DNA from 2 places in the Gracilibacillus salinarum genome. Region 2 is predicted to be linked to the other one. Evidence: a T-box and tRNA genes for the amino acid it is inferred to sense, from the RefSeq annotation. Region 2 holds a T-box; the other holds one or more tRNA genes.

Region 1 (8,080 bases), 2.2 Mb from region 2:
AGAGCACTGATTGGACTAGGGGCCCTTACCGGGTTACCGAATTCAGTCAAACTCCGAATGCCAATCATATTACCTTGGGAGTCAGACTATGGGTGATAAGGTTCATAGTCGAAAGGGAAACAGCCCAGACCGTCAGCTAAGGTCCCAAAGTATACGTTAAGTGGAAAAGGATGTGGCGTTGCACAGACAACCAGGATGTTGGCTTAGAAGCAGCCATCATTTAAAGAGTGCGTAATAGCTCACTGGTCGAGTGACGCTGCGCCGAAAATATACCGGGGCTAAACGTATCACCGAAGCTACGGATTGATCTACGATCAATGGTAGGAGAGCGTTCTAAGTGCAGTGAAGTCAGACCGTGAGGACTGGTGGAGCGCTTAGAAGTGAGAATGCCGGTATGAGTAGCGAAAAAGAAGTGAGAATCTTCTTCACCGAATGCCTAAGGTTTCCTGAGGAAGGCTCGTCCGCTCAGGGTTAGTCGGGGCCTAAGCCGAGGCCGAAAGGCGTAGGCGATGGACAACAGGTTGATATTCCTGTACCACCCAATTCCGTTTTGAGTGATGGGGGGACGCAGAAGGATAAGGAATGCGCACCATTGGATGTGTGCGTTGAAGCAGTAAGTGAGTCAGATAGGCAAATCCGTCTGGCAATCACAAGCTGTGATCAGGAGGGAAATATAGTACCGAAGTTCCGGATTTCACGCTGCCAAGAAAAGCCTCTAGCAAGGAAAAGGGTGCCCGTACCGCAAACCGACACAGGTAGGCGAGGAGAGAATCCTAAGGTGATCGGGAGAACTCTCGTTAAGGAACTCGGCAAAATGACCCCGTAACTTCGGGAGAAGGGGTGCTTCTTTTGCGAGAAGCCGCAGTGAAAAGGCCCAAGCGACTGTTTAGCAAAAACACAGGTCTCTGCGAAGCCGTAAGGCGAAGTATAGGGGCTGACACCTGCCCGGTGCTGGAAGGTTAAGGGGATGCGTTAGCATTAGCGAAGCGTTGAACCGAAGCCCCAGTAAACGGCGGCCGTAACTATAACGGTCCTAAGGTAGCGAAATTCCTTGTCGGGTAAGTTCCGACCCGCACGAAAGGTGCAACGACTTGGGCACTGTCTCAACGAGAGACCCGGTGAAATTATACTATGCGTGAAGATGCGCATTACCCGCGACAGGACGGAAAGACCCCGTGGAGCTTTACTGTAGCCTGATATTGAATGTTGGTACAGCTTGTACAGGATAGGTGGGAGCCTGAGAAACGTGAGCGCTAGCTTACGTGGAGGCGCCGGTGGGATACCACCCTGGCTGTATTGACCTTCTAACCCAGAACCGTGATCCGGTTCGGAGACAGTGTCAGGTGGGCAGTTTGACTGGGGCGGTCGCCTCCTAAAATGTAACGGAGGCGCCCAAAGGTTCCCTCAGAATGGTTGGAAATCATTCGTAGAGTGCAAAGGCAGAAGGGAGCTTGACTGCGAGACCTACAAGTCGAGCAGGGACGAAAGTCGGGCTTAGTGATCCGGCGGTACCGAATGGAAGGGCCGTCGCTCAACGGATAAAAGCTACCCCGGGGATAACAGGCTTATCTCCCCCAAGAGTCCACATCGACGGGGAGGTTTGGCACCTCGATGTCGGCTCATCGCATCCTGGGGCTGTAGTCGGTCCCAAGGGTTGGGCTGTTCGCCCATTAAAGCGGTACGCGAGCTGGGTTCAGAACGTCGTGAGACAGTTCGGTCCCTATCCGTCGTGGGCGTTGGAAGTTTGAGAGGAGCTGTCCTTAGTACGAGAGGACCGGGATGGACACACCGCTGGTGCACCAGTTGTTCTGCCAAGAGCATCGCTGGGTAGCTACGTGTGGAAGGGATAAGTGCTGAAAGCATCTAAGCATGAAGCCCCCCTCAAGATGAGACTTCCCATCACATAAGTGAGTAAGATCCCTCAGAGACGATGAGGTTGATAGGTTCGAGGTGGAAGCATGGTGACATGTGAAGCTGACGAATACTAATAGATCGAGGACTTATCTATATAACATGTTTCAACGGTGTTGTTGATGTCAAAAATTCTTATCTAGTTTTGAAAGTATTTTTGAATTTATACTTGATTTTTTCAAAATACATAGTATAATATTCCTTGTCACTAAAAACAGTACAGGCTTGGTAGCGATAGCGAAGAGGTCACACCTGTTCCCATGCCGAACACAGTAGTTAAGCTCTTCAGCGCCCATGGTAGTTGGGGCTCGCGCCCCTGCAAGAGTAGGACGTTGCCAAGCAATTTCATTCCATTCCACAGTAGCTCAGTGGTAGAGCAATCGGCTGTTAACCGATCGGTCGTAGGTTCGAATCCTACCTGTGGAGCCAATGGAGAGCTGTCCGAGTGGTCGAAGGAGCACGATTGGAAATCGTGTGTGCGGTCAACGCCGTACCGAGGGTTCGAATCCCTCGCTCTCCGCCACTTTAAATATAGGCCCGTTGGTCAAGTGGTTAAGACACCGCCCTTTCACGGCGGTAACACGGGTTCGAATCCCGTACGGGTCACCATAAATACCACTTAACTTTCAGGAAAGTATAAATCCTTTTAAATGGAGGATTAGCTCAGCTGGGAGAGCACTTGCCTTACAAGCAAGGGGTCGCAGGTTCGAGCCCTGCATCCTCCACCATTTAAAAATTAACATTTTTCATATCATCGCGGGGTGGAGCAGTCTGGTAGCTCGTCGGGCTCATAACCCGAAGGTCGCAAGTTCAAATCTTGCCCCCGCAACCAAATTTTCTTACTACGTTGAAATAACTTCTTCGAAAGAAAATGATTGTAGTGCCCTTGGGTGCAACTAAAATGGTCCGGTAGTTCAGTTGGTTAGAATGCCTGCCTGTCACGCAGGAGGTCGCGGGTTCGAGTCCCGTCCGGACCGCCACTTTTAAAACAGCATATCATGTTTTCATTCATTATTATGGCTCGGTAGCTCAGTCGGTAGAGCAACGGACTGAAAATCCGTGTGTCGGCGGTTCGATTCCGTCCCGAGCCACCACTTTTAAAAAATTCACTTTTATGTTTATATTTTTTATGGAGGGATAGCGAAGTTGGCCAAACGCGGCGGACTGTAAATCCGCTCCCATCGGGTTCGTAGGTTCGAGTCCTACTCCCTCCACCATTTAATTTTATAGTTATATTATTTATTGTAGGGGTATAGTTTAACGGTAGAACAGAGGTCTCCAAAACCTCCAGTGTGGGTTCGATTCCTACTACCCCTGTTTTTCTTATGATGGCGATCATGGCGAAGTGGTTAACGCACCGGATTGTGGTTCCGGCACGCGTGGGTTCGATCCCCACTGGTCGCCCCATTACATATTTTATTGGGCTATAGCCAAGCGGTAAGGCAACGGTTTTTGGTACCGTCATGCGCTGGTTCGAATCCAGCTAGCCCAGCCATTTTATGCGGAAGTAGTTCAGTGGTAGAACACCACCTTGCCAAGGTGGGGGTCGCGGGTTCGAATCCCGTCTTCCGCTCCATTTGTATTTAACATATTCTAGTTTTATTTTCATATACTATATAATATCGAGGCGGCATAGCCAAGTGGTAAGGCAGAGGTCTGCAAAACCTTTATCACCGGTTCAAATCCGGTTGCCGCCTCCATCATATTATGCCGGTGTGGCGGAATTGGCAGACGCGCACGACTCAAAATCGTGTTCCTCACGGAGTGTCGGTTCGACCCCGACCACCGGTATCATTTATAATAGTTTAGCCCTTGTGGCTAAGCTTTTTTTGTTTCTTCGGTCGCAAATTTGTCCCGTTTTTTGAATAAAATGACAATAGGATGCCCGAATAAGAGGAGCTAAAATAATATTTTAAAGCGAGTCGTGTTGATCATCGGACGAAAGTAGATGTGATTCTAGTGGTAGATGTATAACACCAAGTGGTAAACTTCTTGGCGATGGCTGGTACAAAAAGATGACAGAGATAGTACATATACATGTTGCGGTAATCATTGGTATGGAATTAATTCCATTATTCTTTCATGGCTTGATTTAATTTTACAGCTTGATAGTTTTCGAAATTTGCATATTAAATTTTATGAAGTGCCGGAATGGAGTGAGGAGAGGAAACAAATAGCTGAAGGGTTTAAGTAATATTTCCTAGATTCATTCAAATGAGTTCACTGGTTCAATTCGAACATGCTTTTCTGACAATTAATCAAGAAAAACATTCATTTTGCCCACCTCCCCTTCTTATAACGTTCTATCATTAAACAAATTCCTTCTTAATTTCTTTTACCTTTTGGGTGCTTAGAAGTAAACTAATGGCTGCTAAGCCTGCACAAGCAAACGGGAGCGTAGAATATCCCCAGTTGGTGATGACATATCCCCCAATCATGGAACCTAGAGTTATCCCAATATAAAGGGCTGTATTATTCCATGCCATAACAATTCCTCGCTCATCTGGATATTCGGATGCAAGTTGAGCCTGGTATGATGTGAATCCTGCATATCCAACCAATGCCCACATGAATAGGAAAAAGTAAACCCAATCGCCTGACGAAAATAATATCCCTATAGCAACTAGATTAATAGTTAGCATAAGGAGTGCTACCTTTGAAATAATACTTTCTCCTAATTTATTTGTTAATTGCCCACTTGTAAGACTCCCTAAAACAGCACCTACTCCATAAAAAGTAACAGCCAGTGCGATTTCAGAAGAAGAAAATTTGTTTTCAGAGTAAAGAGCAGCACCTAGATATACATAGAGAGCATACATAGAAATTGCCCAAATGGTAGTTACACTTACAGAACCCAGTATTCTTAATATGTTCCCTTGTATGAGATTTCTGTTTGTATGCTTCTTGGGTATTGTTCTCCATGTTTGGAAATTGACAACGGCTAAAATTGCTCCAATAGCAGCCATTACAAAAAATACTGAACGCCAACCAACAAATTGCTCTAACAATGTTCCAAGAGGTGCTCCTGCCCAAAGAGCCATTAAATGCCCTGAAACGACGATAGAAAGCCATACTCCACGTCGATTAGGAGGTGCTATATCTCCAATGATTGCATAAATTAAAGGCGTAATAGAGGCCACAGATAAGCCAGCCATAACCCGACTGATGATTAACCAAAAGAACGAAGGCGCAAGACCCGTTAATACATTAGAAACAACAAAAAGTAGTAAACCACAGGTTATAAGAAAGCCCCTTCCTTTTTTATCGGAAAGCCATCCAAAAAAGGGAGCAAAAACAGCATATGTAATTGCAAAAACCGTTACCATCCAACCTGAAATCGCAGAAGTAACCTCATATTCTTAAGAAATAAATGGTAATAATGGAGAAACCACAAACAAATCTGTTCCCATAAGAAACAATGTAACCCAACTTACAGCTAAACGTACTTTACCTGTTTGATACATATGAGTACCTCCAAAAGATTAACTTTCTATATGTTATTCATTTAAAGTTGGAAATAGGTTTTTTAAAAATAAAAAAAGAGAACTCTACGCATGCTTAATTTTTGTCGGGATGCTTTTGATGACTTCTTACGATTTAGGTCTTGATAAAGTAAGCGATAAAGATGTTTTAAAAGAATTGCTAAAAAATATAAGATATAACAATAAATAGATTAACATTGAAATATTTACAAATTAATTTATACTGAAAAAGGTTAGTCTAATTTTAATCTTGTTGAATAAGGAGATAATATACATCAAAACACTTATCTAAGTATTAGGGGGGATTACTATCGCAAATAATCAAACAGATGAAGTATCTATCACTGGTACCATCACTTATGAAGAGTTTAAAAAACATAATGTTTACCATCAAAAAAAATCCTAGTTGGTTTTTTTATATTTTCGTTTTTCTTAGCATTAAGCTATAATTTGCTTACAACTGATAACTTAATGCTTCCAGTTGTGTTATTAATTTCTCTGATAGTTGCAGCTATATTTACTATACTATTATCTAAAACTCTTAAAAGACGGGTTTATAAAGAGTTTTACAATGATCATATCTCGACTAAAGAAACTATGTATACAATTAATAATAACGGTATTAATCAACAAGTGGGAAGGTCTAACGTATTTATTAATTGGAATGATATTGTGAAGGGTTATGAACATAAAGAAATGTTTTGTTTGTACATATCAAGTAGTAAAGCTATTCTGTTGCCAAAAAGATACTTTGCTTCAAATGATGATAAGCTGGTTTTTAAGAAACTAGTTAGACAGAATACAAACAAAGTAAAACTAAAATCAAGTTAGGATATTGAAAAGAGTTATTTTATAAATTCTTTTACCTTGTGTATAGCCAATTATAAGTCAGACTTTTTTACTTTTTTGCGCTTAAATCATCAGTTCTGGGAATATTAGTAACTTGTATATAATCCAAAAGATACTATTTCATTAAAATGAGATAGGATGATTTCGTTTTGGTATTTGTGTTGTGTTAAGGAGGAATGTATTTGGATAAACACAGAGAAAAGAAAATAATATCTATATTAAATAAACTTCTATGGGTTTTGATACCTATTCTGATAATAGTGTATATTTTAAGTATTACAGATATTCAATTAGTTGAAAAGAATAATGATGAAAAAAATAGTACGAACCAGCAAACGTACTTGGAGCCAATGGAGATGACCGAGCGTGAACGCAGGATTTATAATGCGTTAGGTAGCGAAACTACTTTAGCCTATCAGCTGTACCTGCCTAATATTGAAGAATTTAAAATTGATCTGTGGATCGAATATTATCATAATGGAGAGAAACAGGAAAATCAAGTAGATTATCAAATGTCCTCCATCGCGAGAAATGAAAATTTTGTATTTATTCTACAAGAAACACCAGTTTATGAACGAACAGAAAAGATCGGCTATGTTTATAAATCTACGCTTTTTGGCGAAGATAATGGCGGTAATAAAGCAGCCGTACATAGTAAAGTATCAAGTCCTACGAATAATCTAACACTGTATGACAAAGTAAAGACGAGAACAGACATAGAGTTCAATAAGGATATTATTCTTGCGACCAAAATAGAATCTAAAGGAGACTATTTAAAATATGATGGTATATTCAGTGAAGACGATCCTAATTTTGAAACAATGATCAATGATGCCAGGGAAGCATATATTTATAAAATCAAGATTACCTACTGAATAAGGAGGGGATTCCATAATGGATATCATATTCTATATAGTTGCTGCTGTTATTCTTTTGGTGATATTAGTAAGAGCAAGGGTGCAAGAATCACAGAATGCTAAAGCCCTTGAAGAGGCAAAATCTCATAGAAGAGAAATGCTCCAATTACAGCAAGAAATTTTGAAGGAAATAAAAAAAAATAATGGCGAAGATGATAATAAAACAGAGATCAAATAATTGTTTTTCAAAATTTTTCTCCCGGATTAGGGAGAGGAGATAATAATAAGCATTAACAGTAGCCTTTATCATTGCTGTACTACTTACATATGTTAATTATATTCTAAATTTCCTATGCAAAGATAAAAAACAAAGGGCCAACATATAACATTGACATGAAGAGAATAATGTATAAGTTGGCTCCTCTTAGCTATTAGAGTTATTGAACTAACGCGCCCAATGGTGTAATCCTAATATTTGGAACCTAAATTTCTTCTCAGCTCCTTAATTTCGTTTAAAATCTCTTTTTGTATTTTCAGGCTTTCTTTTCGCATTGCGATTAATTCATTTTTTTGTTTGTTTGAGGACTTGGCAAATTTCAATGCAAAAACAAGCAAAAATGTAGTGAATATCGCTAAAACAATTACCGCGATGATTATTAAATTCAGTACTTCAATTAAATCCATAAATACCTCTCTCTCATATGTAATCTCTAATCGGAAACAGGTATATCAAAATTTTTGTCTCCAACTATCGAATTACCATTTTGATCATTTGGAGTCTTTACACTAATGATTCAGATTGTTCCAATATGTAAGCAACAGTCACTTAATAATCACTGGAGACAGTATTGGAACCAGTACATACGAAATCAATGTTCAAATCATTACTCATTAATCCATAAGGTTAGTTGAATTCTTCTCCAAAATCAGTAGTCAGTTGAAAATTATCTTCTGTGAAATTAATATCCTTTTTTTCAGAAC
Region 2 (8,080 bases):
TATGTATTTATTTTTTTAATAGGATTTGGCTTTTCTATCTCCGGTGGTATTTCAATCATCCTCTATTTAAATTTCATTCCTGCAGGATTATCTTTCATTGATTATTTGTCGATTGTTCAGACAAAAATGGAGTGTTATTTTTTGATTGTTGGCATTATTTTGATGGGCTTTTCCTTGCAGAAGATCTCGATGTTTTCTGTTAAATAATAACAAGAAAAGAATAAATTATCTCGTAATGGTCATACTGTTTGATAAACAGATTAGCAAAAGTGAGGGTTCGTAATATGTTGTATTTGCATGATGTATGGGTGAACTGGTTTGAAGGTGAAGAAAATGGCTACAATGTATGTCCTTTTCATGAATGGAGAAAGGCTGACGGTATAGAAATTCTCGATCAAGCTCCAATACTCTTCATTGACAACAAAACCTTTGATTACATTGAAAATGACTTACAAGATATTCCTCAAGAGATATTGGACAAAATTTATCAACGTGCGTATGTCCGCAAAAATCAGGAAAGAAAAGCGTTAGATTATGCTTGTATTGTAACAAACGGGACCGCCATCCTGGCATTTGATACAATGGGGTATCATATCCCAATTAGAAAAAGTCGGTTAATTCCTCGCCAGGAGCGTTTAGTGGCAGACCTTATTGAGGGAAGAACGGCTGCAAACTATTCGCTAAGTAATACAACAAATAAAGAATTTCATATCTTATCATTGCCAACCAATTATATGGTCGGATTAACTAGAAAAGAACGTCAATTAAAGCAATTATTAATGATTGCATTGGACCAGTTGAATGTTGGACAATGTTTAGAAGAAGTACGTTATTGGTTGACGGAATGGTCGCCGGAACGCTATCAGACGATTAAAGAAATGACGTTCCAGCATGCATGGCAAACTCTTTATCAAGAGGTAGTGGAAGGCTGGAGTATCCAACATGAAGAATTCTGCAAGCAAATTATTAAAGGACAAGCCTTCTATGAAGATATTTGGGAGCGCGAGCAGGATACTTATTCTACAAAATCATTACGATCATAATAAAGCACATAAAAAAGATTCCGATAGTCACTACAGATATCGGAATCTTTTTTTAGTAAAGTGGATAGTGTTTATGACTTTAAAGGGTTTGTTATAATATGGATTATGTAAAAAGGTACTGTCTGATATTGTGGTAATTTTGATAGACTCCATCTGCTTAGCATTGCCCTGGACATATGATTAGCGTCCTATGGGAGCGGGGTCAACTTTCTCGGAAAGAAAACCTTTTTCCTAAGTTAGCACCCCCACAGGACGCGAAGTGATTGGCCGGAGTGGTATCCAGGCACATGGATCATTTCAAAATTACCACTAAGCTAACATAATTCATATTATAGGTAGTTTTGTATAGTATTTAGTTAGTAAACTCGCTTATTTTTTCTTCTTCACTCTTCCAAGCCCCATTGCTTTTTTCGCCTTACGAATCATTTTAGTAGCAGCAAAGTTAGCTTTGTCGGCGCCTTGGTCAAGCAAATCGTCTAATTCGTCAGACTCAATTAACTGATAATAGCGTTCCTGAATAGGGCGTAGGGCGTCGATCACAGCATTAGCTGTATCTTGTTTAAACTCACCATAATTTTTTCCTTCATATCGAGCTTCGACTGCTTCAATGGTTTCTCCTGTACAGCTTGCAAAAATAGTAAGCAAGTTGCTGATTCCCGCCTTATTCTCTTTATCAAATTTCACAATACCGTCAGAATCGGTTACAGCACTTTTAATTTTCTTCTCGATTTGTTTTTCGGTATCAAGCATAAAGATAGACGCTTTTTGATTATCATCAGATTTACTCATTTTTTTCGTCGGTTCCTGCAAGGACATAATTCTTGCTCCGACCTTCGGAATGCTTATTTCCGGAATAGTAAAAATGTCATTAAAGCGATAGTTGAACCGCTGAGCGAGATCACGTGTTAATTCAAGATGCTGTTTTTGATCCTCACCAACAGGTACGATATCGGTATTATAAAGCAGAATATCGGCAGCCATTAATGGCGGGTAGGTTAACAAACCGGCTGACACGGCTTCTTTTCCGTGTGATTTGTCTTTAAACTGTGTCATGCGCTCTAGTTCACCAATGTAGCTGACCGTTTGTAACATCCAGCCTAACTGTGTGTGGGCAGGGACTTCGGATTGGATGAACAATACTGATTTATCAGGGTCAATACCTGATGCAATATATAAGGCCGCAAGTGATTTTATATTGTCACGCAGCTTCAGTCGATCCTGTGGAACGGTAATGGCATGTTCATCTACAACACAGAAATAGCAATTATTCTCTTCCTGTAATGAAACAAAATGCTTCATCGCTCCTAAATAATTTCCTAATGTAAGACTTCCACTCGGTTGAATACCTGAGAATATAGTTTTCATTTTTTCACCTCTACTGATTTTTTGCATTAAAAAAAGCCCACTCTGTTCCCTAATAAAAGGGACGAATGAACCGCGGTGCCACCCTCGTTATCACTTTGTAAGTGATCACTTTCATACTAGCTATGCCTAGTAACATGGAATATGTGTTAAGAAAATCCCATTTCCCTTTTCCCTTAGTACCTATTTACAGCATCCATAGGCTCTCTTTAAGCTAGCGGAGAAAAAGTACTTCTATCTTCTACATTCCAGACTATATGATTTGATTGAATTATATAAAATGTAGCAAGATTTTTCAAGCATAATTCAAGTTATCCGTAATATATTACAAGTAATACCATCATTATGATCAATAGGCCACTTCCCTGTATAATAAAAAATCGAAGGGCATTTATACTGACCCGTTCAGATGGGGGCGTTCTGTAACAATAGTACTTTCCCATTGTTTATGTTTACTAGTTTTTGTAAAGACCTTCTGAAAACTTGCTGCCGTTATATCGAAAAAACGCTTAGCTATAACGTATAATAGCAGTCCTGCCATTAAGTAGCCTCCACCGAAGTAAAACAAGATATTAATATAAGACAAAAGTATGAACTGTTTCATAAATACAAAAACTAAAGCTAGGCATAATAGAAGGTGTATAGCAAAAAGAGTCGTTTGCTTTGTTATCTGTGTCATGAATCGTTTCTCCTTTCAAGCTAATTATGCAGTATGATAACCTTAAAATCAATTATCAGAATAGTCAAAAAATAAAGAAAACTCACAATATTCCAAATATAATCAAGAAAATAAGACTAATATACCATTTTTTCGCGCAAATCGGTCTATTTTATTAGTTTTTTTAACAAAATGTATAAAAATTTAGTGAATTGTGTGAAAATTCCTTGTATAATAAGAGTTGTTAAATTTGTCTTCATAATAAATTAATAAAACTAGGGGGTTTAATTAATGAGACAAAACAAATGGTTATTGCTGGTAGTAGCTCTGCTTTTAGGACTAGTACTTGCAGCATGTTCAACAACAGGAAGTGATTCTGAAGAAGGATCAGAGGACGAAGGAAGTACTACAGAATCTGAGAGTACGCAATCAGATGAAGAGAAAGTCTTAAATATTGCGGCTACTGCGGATATTCCTACAATGGATCCGATTATGGCTGAAGATAATGTATCTTTCCAATATGTTTCAGCTGTCTATGAGGGGTTATATCGTATAGCAACTGGTGGTGAAATTGTATCAGGTGTTGCAAATAAAGACGAAACAGAAATTAGTGAGGATGGTTTGACTTATACTTTTCATTTGCGTGAAGATGCAACATGGGAAAATGGAGAACCTGTAACAGCACAAGACTTCGTTTATGGTTGGCAACGTGCCATTAATCCAGATAATGGTTCTTTTTACGCTAACTATCTAATGAGTGGTAAGATTAAAAATGCAGCTGAAATCTATGCTGGTAATATGGAAGCTTCTGAATTAGGAGTAAGTGCTCCTGATGATTATACATTTGTAGTAGAATTAGAAAAAGCAGTACCATATATGGATTCTTATGCAGCATTTATGACGTTCTTCCCATTAAATCAAGAATTTGTTGAAGAGCAAGGTGAAGATTTTGCTTTAACACCTGAAAATATGCTATCAAACGGTCCGTTCAAAATGACTGAATGGAACACAGAAGCAGGATGGGTTTTAGAAAAGAACACAGAATATTGGGATGCTGAAAATGTAGCATTAGATGGTATTAACGTAAAAGTAGTAAAAGATGCAGATACAGGTCTTTCTAACTATGAAGTTGGTGAATTAGACCGAGTATCTTTACAAGGTGCACAAGTAAAAGACAATCAGACAAGCCCAGAATTTAAATCCTTAACAGAAACAAGTGTTTTCTGGTTAAAGATGAATCAGGCGTCAGCTGAAAAAGGTGAATATATGCAAAACCTTAACTTCAGAATGGCACTTGCAAAAGGTTTCGATAAACAATCGTACATTGATGTAGCTTATGGTAACGATTCTGAACCCGTTAACTATTTCGTGCCTTCTGGTTTTGTAGAACACCCAGAAACCGGTGAAGACTTCCAAACAGGCAGTGACGTATTAGCGTTTGATGTGGAAGCAGCGAAAGAATACTGGAATAAAGCAAAAGAAGAATTAGGTTTTGAAGAAGTAACGATCAGTTTCTTAAGTGGTGACACTGATGTGTCAAAATCAATCAGTGATTACATGAAAACAGAATTAGAGAAAAATTTAGAAGGACTTACACTTGAAACAGTTAACGTACCATGGGCGCAACAGCTTGAATTAATGCGTACACATGAATATGAATTAGCGGTTTCTGGATGGGGTCCAGACTATAAAGATGCCATTTCTTTTGTAGACCTTTGGATAACGGATGGAGAGAACAATGATGTTGGTTATTCTAACGAAGAATACGATGCACTTGTAGAATCTGCAAAAGGTGAACTTGCTACAAAACCTGTTGAGCGTTTTGAAGCATTGCAACAAGCAGAAAAAATTGCTTTAGACGATGCAGCCATTGCACCGATCATGCAACGTAAAACATCCGTGCTTTCTAAAGACTATGTAAAAGGTATGGATACCTTGAATCCATTTGGTAATGATTACAGCTTTAAATATGTAGATATTCAAAAGTAAGCTTATCTAATATCAAATAATGGAAAAGAGAGTATAGCCAATGATTAGATGAGCTATACTCTCTTTTATCCTTTCCAGCTAATAGTGTGAATATTTTGTCAATTATAAAATTATTTAGCGAAATAATAGGAGGTGGATGCGATGGCCAAATATATACTGCAACGACTTATATACATGATCATCACGTTATTCATCATAGCAACAGCAACATTTTTTCTAATGAAGATGCTTCCGGGCTCTCCTTTTGACGCAAATGCGCAAAAAATGTCGGAAGAACAGTATCAGTCAATGCTGGAACACTATGGTTTGGATGAGCCGGTGCCGGTACAGTATGTCAAATATATTACTGGTATGGTGCAAGGTGATTTAGGCGTGTCGTTTCAATATGATAATCGAGCGGTTACAGACGTAATACTAGATCGACTTGGTCCATCTGCACAATTAGGAGCACAAGCATTAATTATTGGGGCAATATTGGGGATTATTTTAGGTATGATCGCTGCGATCCGACATAATACATGGGTCGATTATACGTCAAATGTTATTGCGGTAATAGGGATTTCGATTCCGTCCTTTGTATTTGCAGGCATTTTGCAGTATTATTTAGCGGTTCAGTGGAGATTATTCCCGCCATCTTTCTGGGAAACACCGATCCACACGGTCTTACCGACGATTGCATTAATGATATTCCCATTGGCCATCTGTGCACGATTCATGCGTACAGAAATGCTTGAGGTATTAGGGTCTGATTATATTGAATTGGCGCGCGCCAAAGGGGTATCCAGTAACAGTATAATGTTTAAACATGCAATGCGAAACGCATTAATTCCGGTTATCACCGTATTAGGACCGATGACGGTTAGTTTGATGACCGGTACATTAGTAATTGAACAAATCTTTGCGGTACCGGGTATTGGGGAACAATTCGTAAGCTCAATCAACACGAAAGATTATCCAGTTATTATGGGTACTACGATGTTATTCTCTATTTTATTCATTGTGGTTATTCTAATTGTTGATTTATTGTACGGATTAATTGATCCACGTATCCGTATTTCGGGAGGGAAGAAATAATGGACAACCATTCAAACAAGAAAATTAGCCCGGATAAGTTTAAACGAGTCCATTTAGCGGAGGAACGTGGTGAAGAACTGACGCGTCCTCAGCTCTCCTACTGGAAGGATGCCTGGATCAGGTTAACCAAAAATAAAGGGGCAATTTTTGGATTAATCGTATTAGTATTTATCATATTTATGGCATTAGTAGGACCGTTCTTTAATGACTATGACATAGAAGAGGCGAATTACGATGCAGCATATCTGCCACCGAAGATTCAAGGCTTGGGGTGGTTAGGCTTTGATGGTTATCAAACCTATGAAGTACAAGGTGCTACAGAAGAAGAGGCCATCCAACGTGGAATGGAAGGCTATGAGCTAGAAGAGCAGTATGTTCGTAGTAAAGAAGTAGTTTTAACGCCAGAAGAAAGTGACGATGGCTATTATACCGTTGCGATTGATGCAAATGCCTATGCTGCTCAAGGCTTTGAAGATGAATACTTCTGGTTCGGTACCGACAAAATGGGCCGAGATTTATGGACAAGGATTTGGAAAGGTACTCAAATCTCCTTGTATATCGGTTTCTTAGCAGCGATGATTGATATGGTCATAGGGGTTCTTTATGGCGGAGTTTCCGGTTACTATGGCGGACGTACAGATAATATTATGCAACGAATTATTGAGGTATTATCTGGTATTCCGAACTTGGTAATTGTTATCCTGATGATTATCTTGCTGAATCCAGGCTTACTGGCGATTACGATTGCCTTAACTATTACCGGCTGGATCGGTATGGCGAGGATTGTTCGTGGTCAAGTATTGAAATTGAAAAATCAGGAGTTTATTTTGGCAGCTCGTACGTTAGGTGCGAATGACAGCAGAATTCTTATGAAACATTTAATACCGAACGTCATCAGTGTTATTATCATTAACACGATGTTTACGATCCCGAGTGCGATTTTCTTTGAATCGTTCTTAAGCTTTATCGGTTTAGGACTTCAGCCACCAATCGCATCACTCGGTACCTTAATTGACTCAGCATTTGACAGCTATCGAGTATATCCATATATGTTATTATTCCCAGCTGTTATTATTTCGTTACTAATGATTGGCTTCAATATTTTAGCAGACGGTCTGCGGGATGCGTTAGATCCTAAGATGAGAAAGTGAGGTGGAGCATATGGATCCAATTTTAGATGTTCGTAATTTACATGTAACGTTTGATACGTATGGTGGTAGTGTTCAGGCTGTACGAGGCGTAAATTTTCAATTAAATAAAGGGGAAACCTTGGCTATTGTAGGGGAGTCCGGTTCAGGTAAGTCGGTAACTACGAAAGCTTTGATGGGACTTGTAGCAAAACCAGCAGGACGTATACCAGAAGGTGAGATCCTGTTTGAAGGAAAAGACTTAGCGAAACTATCCAATAAAGAAATGCAAAAAATCCGTGGGAAAGATATTTCAATGATTTTCCAGGATCCGATGACTTCATTGAACCCAACCATGAAAATCGGTAAACAGATTATGGAAGGTTTAATTTTGCATCAAAAAATGTCAAAAGCAGCAGCAAAAAATCGTGCAATTGAATTATTAGAACTAGTAGGTATTCCGCAGCCGGATACTAGAATTAATCAGTTTCCGCATCAGTTCTCAGGTGGTATGAGACAACGGGTCGTTATTGCCATTGCACTGGCATGTAACCCAAAAATGTTAATTTGTGATGAACCAACTACTGCATTGGATGTTACGATTCAGGCACAGATTCTTGAATTAATGAAAGATATCCAGAAAAAAATGGATACGTCGATCATTTTCATCACACACGACTTAGGCGTAGTAGCCAACGTTGCTGATCGTGTAGCTGTTATGTATGCAGGAAAAATTGTCGAGACAGGAACCGTTGATGACGTCTTTTATAACCCGCAGCACCCTTATACATGGGGCTTATTAGGCTCGATGCCAACAGTAGATAGTA

The links. A T-box is a leader RNA that pairs with one kind of tRNA and senses whether it is charged. The one in region 2 lies ahead of trpS (tryptophan--tRNA ligase), so its partner is inferred to be a tRNA-Trp.
Region 1: it encodes a tRNA-Trp, which carries the amino acid that the T-box ahead of trpS (tryptophan--tRNA ligase) is inferred to sense. The anticodon was not compared.

The regions. Positions count from the first base shown of each region.
Region 1 is NZ_CP095071.1:3,899,767-3,907,846, forward strand. It holds rRNA gene MUN87_RS18295 (23S ribosomal RNA) at 1-2,008, shown strand, start outside; rRNA gene rrf (5S ribosomal RNA) at 2,136-2,252, shown strand; tRNA gene MUN87_RS18305 (tRNA-Asn) at 2,266-2,340, shown strand; tRNA gene MUN87_RS18310 (tRNA-Ser) at 2,343-2,434, shown strand; tRNA gene MUN87_RS18315 (tRNA-Glu) at 2,446-2,520, shown strand; tRNA gene MUN87_RS18320 (tRNA-Val) at 2,564-2,639, shown strand; tRNA gene MUN87_RS18325 (tRNA-Met) at 2,667-2,743, shown strand; tRNA gene MUN87_RS18330 (tRNA-Asp) at 2,815-2,891, shown strand; tRNA gene MUN87_RS18335 (tRNA-Phe) at 2,930-3,005, shown strand; tRNA gene MUN87_RS18340 (tRNA-Tyr) at 3,043-3,128, shown strand; tRNA gene MUN87_RS18345 (tRNA-Trp) at 3,158-3,228, shown strand; tRNA gene MUN87_RS18350 (tRNA-His) at 3,243-3,318, shown strand; tRNA gene MUN87_RS18355 (tRNA-Gln) at 3,332-3,406, shown strand; tRNA gene MUN87_RS18360 (tRNA-Gly) at 3,413-3,487, shown strand; tRNA gene MUN87_RS18365 (tRNA-Cys) at 3,538-3,611, shown strand; tRNA gene MUN87_RS18370 (tRNA-Leu) at 3,621-3,702, shown strand; gene MUN87_RS18375 (MFS transporter) at 4,221-5,237, opposite strand; gene MUN87_RS22465 (YcxB family protein) at 5,991-6,224, shown strand; gene MUN87_RS18380 (YgaN family protein) at 6,425-7,117, shown strand; gene MUN87_RS18385 (hypothetical protein) at 7,137-7,337, shown strand; gene MUN87_RS18390 (hypothetical protein) at 7,568-7,783, opposite strand.
Region 2 is NZ_CP095071.1:1,326,140-1,334,219, reverse strand. It holds gene MUN87_RS06450 (YuzI family membrane protein) at 1-207, shown strand, start outside; gene MUN87_RS06445 (DUF3603 family protein) at 285-1,043, shown strand; gene trpS (tryptophan--tRNA ligase) at 1,413-2,408, opposite strand; T-box leader at 2,463-2,653, opposite strand; gene MUN87_RS06435 (DUF3899 domain-containing protein) at 2,797-3,084, opposite strand; gene MUN87_RS06430 (peptide ABC transporter substrate-binding protein) at 3,355-5,052, shown strand; gene opp3b (oligopeptide ABC transporter permease) at 5,194-6,126, shown strand; gene opp3C (oligopeptide ABC transporter permease) at 6,126-7,277, shown strand; gene MUN87_RS06415 (ABC transporter ATP-binding protein) at 7,288-8,080, shown strand, end outside.